2 regions of the Microaerobacter geothermalis genome follow, and region 2 is predicted to be linked to the other one. Evidence: a T-box and tRNA genes for the amino acid it is inferred to sense, from the RefSeq annotation. Region 2 holds a T-box; the other holds one or more tRNA genes.
What was found. A T-box is a leader RNA that pairs with one kind of tRNA and senses whether it is charged. The one in region 2 lies ahead of pheS (phenylalanine--tRNA ligase subunit alpha), so its partner is inferred to be a tRNA-Phe.
Positions count from the first base shown of each region.

Region 1: it has a tRNA-Phe gene. The T-box ahead of pheS (phenylalanine--tRNA ligase subunit alpha) is inferred to sense a tRNA for this amino acid. The anticodon was not compared.

Region 1 covers NZ_JAKIHL010000003.1:36,504-39,919, reverse strand. The annotation lists gene L1765_RS03105 (TRAP transporter large permease) at 1-38, shown strand, start outside; gene L1765_RS03100 (hypothetical protein) at 213-581, opposite strand; gene L1765_RS03095 (cation diffusion facilitator family transporter) at 736-1,632, opposite strand; tRNA gene L1765_RS03090 (tRNA-Leu) at 1,817-1,905, opposite strand; tRNA gene L1765_RS03085 (tRNA-Phe) at 1,912-1,987, opposite strand; tRNA gene L1765_RS03080 (tRNA-Ala) at 2,018-2,093, opposite strand; gene dnaI (primosomal protein DnaI) at 2,183-3,103, opposite strand; gene L1765_RS03070 (replication initiation and membrane attachment family protein) at 3,100-3,416, opposite strand, start outside.
Region 2 covers NZ_JAKIHL010000001.1:131,165-134,580, forward strand. The annotation lists gene L1765_RS00705 (potassium channel family protein) at 1-648, shown strand, start outside; gene L1765_RS00710 (TrmH family RNA methyltransferase) at 654-1,502, shown strand; T-box leader at 1,600-1,831, shown strand; gene pheS (phenylalanine--tRNA ligase subunit alpha) at 1,878-2,912, shown strand; gene pheT (phenylalanine--tRNA ligase subunit beta) at 2,926-3,416, shown strand, end outside.

The DNA of each region.
Region 1 (3,416 bases), on a different contig from region 2:
GTCTCTGGTTGCCCGATTTCCTATACAGCTTAAAATAAAGAAAACTCGCCGATTGGCGAGCCCTTGGGCGAAGACAGAGGCATAGTTGCCCTTATGCAACATAAGAAAGTATAAATAAAAAATTTATACCTTCTTTATTAGCTAATAAAAATGGCTTGGAGTTTTTTTATTCCAAGCCATTTTACGATTTACCAAAAAGCAATCTCTTATTTTTAATTTTTATTAAAAATATTGCCTAAATCTTCTCTAAATTTTTCTAATTTATCCACCCTTTCCTTTGTTTCCTTATAATCTATGAGTAAGGTATGGGTATGATAATCTACACTCGTTTTTAAGCTTCTAATTGCCCCTTCCAAACTCTTAAATCCAGCCCTCATTTCGCTTCGTAGTTCTTCTTGTCCATTTCGAAGAGTCCCAATCTCATGATATAGATTGATGACATCCTTACGAATATGATCCTGTCCCTGATAAAGATTACGGATATCCTGCTTCATCTCCCCCACATCTGCTTTAAGTTCTTGTTGCCCCCGATCAAGCTTGTCCAATTTACTTAATATGTTGGTTAATATCTCCTTTTCCATCCTCACATTCCCCCACTTATTTCATTATACTATACCTGTTTGAGGAACGAATTGTAATGTTATGCCACTTTTTTAACTATGTTCCTTTTTAGAACATTTTATCAGAACAAATGTTTTGTGTAAAGAGGGATTAGGCAATCGTAAAAATAATGATTTACCATTCCACATCGTACGGATTCAGATGAACGAGGACTTCTGCAATGTTATCAAAACGATTCATCAATTCCAGCTTTATCTCCCGTCCCACATCATGACCTTCTTTAATAGAGAGGGATGGATCAACGGAAATCCTCAGATCCAATAGGATGTAGTGCCCATGCTCCCTTCCCCTGATTTTATCAATTCTTTTTACTTCTTTGTGTTTCATGATAATCTCACGGTACTGACGGATCATTTCTTCATCCACCGAGCGTTCAAGAAGGATATGAAATGCTTCTACTATCATATGTATGGCAATTTTTAAAATAAAATAAGAAACAATTACGCTTGCAATAATATCCCCATAAAGTAAAAAAGAGAGATTTAGCCATTCTCCCCCTGTAGCTACCAGAATTCCCAAGGCAGCAGCCAATGAAGCAATAATGTCCGCCTTATGATCAAGAGAGATTGCAATCAAGGCTTTGCTGTTTAATTTTTCTCCCAGTCCCAATGAATAACGATATAAAGTTTCTTTTAATATATATGAAAATAATGCAACATAGGCAGCAACCATCTTAGGAGTTTCCACCGGTTTAAAAAATGCAATAACCGCATCAATGAATACATAAACAGATACTAAAAATAAAATACCCCCCACTACACCTGAGGATACCACTTCTACTTTTCCATGACCATATGGATGCTCCTTATCGGGAGGTTTATCAGATATCCTTAAAGCAAATAATACCGCTAATGAAGCAACTACATCAGCTGCAGAATGGATACCATCAGCAAACAAAGCCTTACTTCCCGCAATTAGCCCAATGATCAACTTACTCACGGTTAGAAAAATATTGCTCCATAGACTAATCCAGGCAATCTTTGAGCTTATTTTTTCCCTTTCGTTGACCATGCATTTTCCTCCGAAGTGTATACTACCTTCATTTTTCCATAACAGATAAAAAAGTATGCTTCCACATGCCGTATAATCAGCGGGATTGGCTTTTACTACATACGTAGGAACCAATAATAAAAAAATCAGGATTTCGAATTCATCCTGATTCTCTCAACATATTTCTTATAAGAAATTTTACGGTTGGTGCCGAGGACCGGACTTGAACCGGTACGGTAGTCACCTACCGCAGGATTTTAAGTCCTGTGCGTCTGCCAATTCCGCCACCCCGGCAATTGCTGGTGGCTCGGGACGGAATCGAACCGCCGACACGAGGATTTTCAGTCCTCTGCTCTACCGACTGAGCTACCGAGCCTAATGAAAGATTCAAAAATGGAGAAAAAATTGGTGGAGCATAGCGGGCTCGAACCGCTGACCTCTACACTGCCAGTGTAGCGCTCTCCCAGCTGAGCTAATGCCCCACATAAAGGAAACTTAATTTTAGGTATTTTATGCTGACAAGGGCAATTATATAATAAGTAAACGACGAAATCAAGCACAAATCATTCCACTATTTCCTCCTATTGGGTCCATCAATTAAGTAATCCTGGGTATAATAGCGTATTCGTTCCATAATCCGTTTTGCTTTTAATTCTTCTTGGCCTGTTGTTGAATATGTAAAGTGTTCTTCCAACTCCTCATAGTTAAAATTAGACGTATAAAGAGTAGGTAGATGATTGGAAATACGATACTGTAAGACAGAACCTAAAATTTCATCCCTAACCCAAGGGGTTACATTTTCTGCCCCGATATCATCCAAAATCAAAACAGGGATTTCCTTTAAAGCTTTCATTTTTTCGGGGACTTCCCCCTTTTGTATGGCTTCTTTCATTTCCCGAAAGATCTCCGGCACATATACCATATAGGATGCTATGCGATGATTTGCCAATAGTTGGGCAAGGGCACCCATAATATAGCTTTTTCCCACACCAAAAGGACCGTAAAAATAAAGTCCCTTCACTGGTTTTCCCATCTGCATGTCCATACAAAACTGTGCTGCTGCTTTTATCGCTTCCTTATTGTATTTATCATGATTCATGGTATGAAAGGAAGCATGAAGAACTTCACTGGATATATGATGGCTGCGGATCAGTGATTGTCGATATTTTTGTTCCTCATCCCTTCGTAACAGGTTGCACTTTCTTACCGTCATAGAAACCATTCCGGATTGGAGGGATAAATGGGCCGCATATCCTTTTGCCATATTTGTACACTTCTCCAGTCCTGGACATTGTTTACAGTTTTCCTGTTCCTGAACCACTTGAATAACTGTCGGTAAATGGGATTTAATCATTTCTGGGGACAAAGATGATTTTTTAAGGAAAGAAACCACGTAGGGATGATTGAGAATGTCCTTTTCACCTTTATTTTCCCCTTTTCTTTGTTTCACCTGCTCTACCCAATGGATTAAGTGACCGTCTATTGATTTCACGATTCACGCTTCCCCTTCTCTTTTTCTTGTAATTCATATAAAATCTTTAAAATTTCCTCATCAGGACCTTCATAGGTTTCTTCTTGACCCACTTCTCCCCGTTGTAATTGGGCTGATACAGTGGAAGGAAGCTTTTCCACATAATGACCCGATTTCTTTGTATGCCTTCTTCCTCTGTTTTTGGCAGCTTTCCCTGATGACTCATTCCATTTTTTATAGATTTGATGCTCTTTTCTAGCCATCTGAAGAGCTTCTGTTACCGTCTGTATATTATTTCTTTTCCAATGTGCAGCGATCTTCTCCACCAAATTTC
Region 2 (3,416 bases):
TATGCCGTCATTGGGCTGGGGCGTTTTGGTTCCAGTGTGGCTAAAACCTTATATGAGATGGATTATGACGTGATGGCAATTGATACCGACGAAGAGCGGATTCAGGAACATATCAACCATGTCACCCATGCCGTCCGGGCGGACAGTACAGATGAGCAGGCCCTTAAATCCCTGGGGATCCGCAATTTTGATGTGGTTGTTGTTGCCATTGGGCAGGATATCCAGGCCAGCATCCTAACCACCCTTGTCCTTAAGGAACTGGGAGTGAAGTATATCGTTGTGAAAGCCCAGAATGAACGGCATGGACAAGTTCTCTATAAAATAGGAGCTGATCGGGTCGTTTTTCCTGAAAGAGATATGGGAGTACGGGTTGCCCATAATTTGATCTCGCCCAACATCCTTGATTTTATTGAATTGGCGGATAATTATTCCATCGCCGAGGTTTCCATGAGCAATAAAATGGTGGGTACAGGCAAAACTCTAAGAGAAATGGATATTCGGGCTAAATACGGATGTAATGTGATTGCCATTCGAAGCGGCAGCAAGATGAACGTAGCTCCCAACCCCGATGATATCATTATCGAGGGAGATGTATTGGTCGTGCTGGGCAGCAATGACGACCTGAAGGAATTTGAAGAAAGGGCATAAATGTAATGGAACCCGTTACTTCAATACATAATCCGTTAATCAAAAGAATGGCCAAGCTTCTAACAAATAAAGGAAGAAGAGAACAGTCCTCCTATCTTATTGAGGGAATTCATCTGGTGGAGGAAGCGCTAAAGTCAAAGGCACCCCTCACACACCTTTTTTATGATCGTTCAATGGGACTTCCCGATGAAATTCTTTCTTTGACCAAGGGGATGTACCCCTCAGCTGATAGGAGAATAAATCTCATTCCTGTCAATCAACAGGTGTTAAGAAAGCTGAGTGATACGGAAAATCCCCAGGGTGTGATTGGCGTCATTCAAATAAATGAAATATCCTTGGAATCGATAAGTGAGCAAATGAACAATCGCAAAATTCAGCCGCTATTTTTAGTTCTCGATCGAATCCAGGATCCGGGTAATCTGGGAACAATGATACGTACGGCAGATGCTGCCGGATTTGATGCCGTGATTCTGCTAAAAGGAACAGTAGATGTGTATAACCCGAAAGTCGTCCGCTCCACCATGGGTTCCTTGTTTCACATTCATGTCATTCATAGCGATTCTGAAAGAATAATATCCTTTTGCAAGAGTCAAAATATTCCTCTGTATGCCACAGGTCTAAATGGGGCACCTTATTATGAATCATCCTTTCAGAGCGGCGCTGCCCTTATCATGGGGAATGAAGCCCAGGGTGTGGAGCAAAGGATGATGGAACAAGCTGACCAAATATTAACCATTCCCATTTACGGAAGAGCAGAATCCCTTAACGTAGCAGCCGCCGCTTCCATTTTCATGTATGAAGCAGCTAATCAGAGATACAGATCCCAACGACATGGATGGAGACATGGATGTTGACATCGATTTCCTTCTATGCCTATAATGAGCGGTAAAGAAGTGAGAGTCCGTATGGCGTTAGGTAGTTGGACAAATAAATGTTAGGTAATGAATATTTGAGAAGGCGAAGAAAGAGAAGAGTAATCGGAGTTCCTGCATAAAGGGAGGAGGGTGCCGTAGACTGGAAGCCCCTCTATGGAAGGAGCCGATGAATTTCACTCTGGAGCTGGCCCCTGAACTGGCAAGTAGGGGGATTCCGGTCCGTCACGACCGTTATCACTGCAAAGTGGAATGCTGCTGTTACAGGCAGATTCAATTAGGGTGGTACCGCGATACTCCTCGTCCCTTGAGATGAGGAGTTTTTTATGTTTAACCTTTGAAAGGAGGATATTGTATATGAAGGAACAACTAACGGCATTGCGGGATGAAGCCATTGCAGTCATCCACGCCGCTAAAAACATGAATGAATTAAATGAAGCAAGGGTGAAGTATCTGGGCAAAAAAGGCCCGTTAACGGAAATCCTGAGGGGAATGGGAAAGCTTTCAGCCGAAGAAAGGCCTGTGATTGGTCAAATGGCCAATGACGTAAGGGCTGCCATTGAATCCACCTTGGAAAGAAAGAAAGAGGAGCTGGAAAGAGAAGTCCTTCAGAAAAAGTTGATGTCAGAAACCATTGATGTCACCCTTCCCGGTCGCCCTGTTCATTTTGGAAACCGACATCCATTAACAAAGGTGATTGAAGAGATTGAGGATATATTTATTGCTATGGGCTTTGAAGTGGCGGAGGGACCTGAAGTAGAAACGGATTACTATAATTTTGAGGCTCTGAATTTGCCGAAGAACCATCCGGCCCGGGACATGCAGGACTCTTTCTACATTACCGATGAGATCTTAATGCGGACCCATACTTCACCGGTGCAGGCCCGAACTATGGAAAGAAAACAGGGAGAAGTTCCCGTTAAAATCATTTGCCCGGGAAAAGTTTATCGCAGGGATGATGACGATGCCACCCATTCCCATATGTTTACCCAGATAGAAGGACTGGTGGTGGATAAAGGGATACGGATGAGTGATTTAAAGGGAACATTACTTGCCTTTGCAAAGCAGATGTTTGGAGAAAACCAGCGGATCCGTTTGCGTCCAAGCTTCTTCCCCTTTACAGAGCCCAGTGCGGAAGTGGATATCTCTTGTGTCATTTGTAATGGTGTGGGATGCCGGGTTTGCAAAGAAACAGGATGGCTTGAAATTTTGGGTGCAGGGATGGTCCATCCGAAGGTGTTGGAGATGTCCGGTTATGATTCTGAAAAGGTCACCGGTTTTGCCTTTGGTATGGGTGTGGAGCGAATTGCCCTTTTGAAATATGGAATTGAGGATATTCGGCATTTTTATCAGAGCGACCTTCGTTTTTTAAAACAGTTCTCACGGGTGTAGGAGGGATTGAGAGATGAAAGTTTCTTACCAATGGTTAAAAGAATACGTGGATTTATCAGATGTCACCCCCCAGGAATTGGCGGACAAATTGACCTTAAGCGGAATTGCCGTAGATGTGGTGGAGTCTTTAAACCGAGGAGTATCCAAAGTCGTGGTCGGTTATGTTACGTCGAAGGAGAAACATCCGGAAGCAGATAAATTGAGCCTATGTAGGGTTCGTGTGGAAGAGGGAAAAGAAGAGCTTCAAATTGTGTGCGGGGCACAAAATGTGAATGCCGGCCAAAAGGTGCCTGTTGCTCTCGTAGGGGCAACTCTTCCGGGGGGTGTTAAAATCAAAAGGGCAAAATTAAGGGGAATTGAATCCCAGGGGATGATTTGCTCTGCAAAAGAATTAGGGCTGAAAGATAAACTCCTTTCCAAAGAACAGCAGGAGGGAATCCTTGTTCTTTCCCCAGAACTGAAGATAGGTACGGACATTACGGAGGTATTGGGCCTACAGGATTA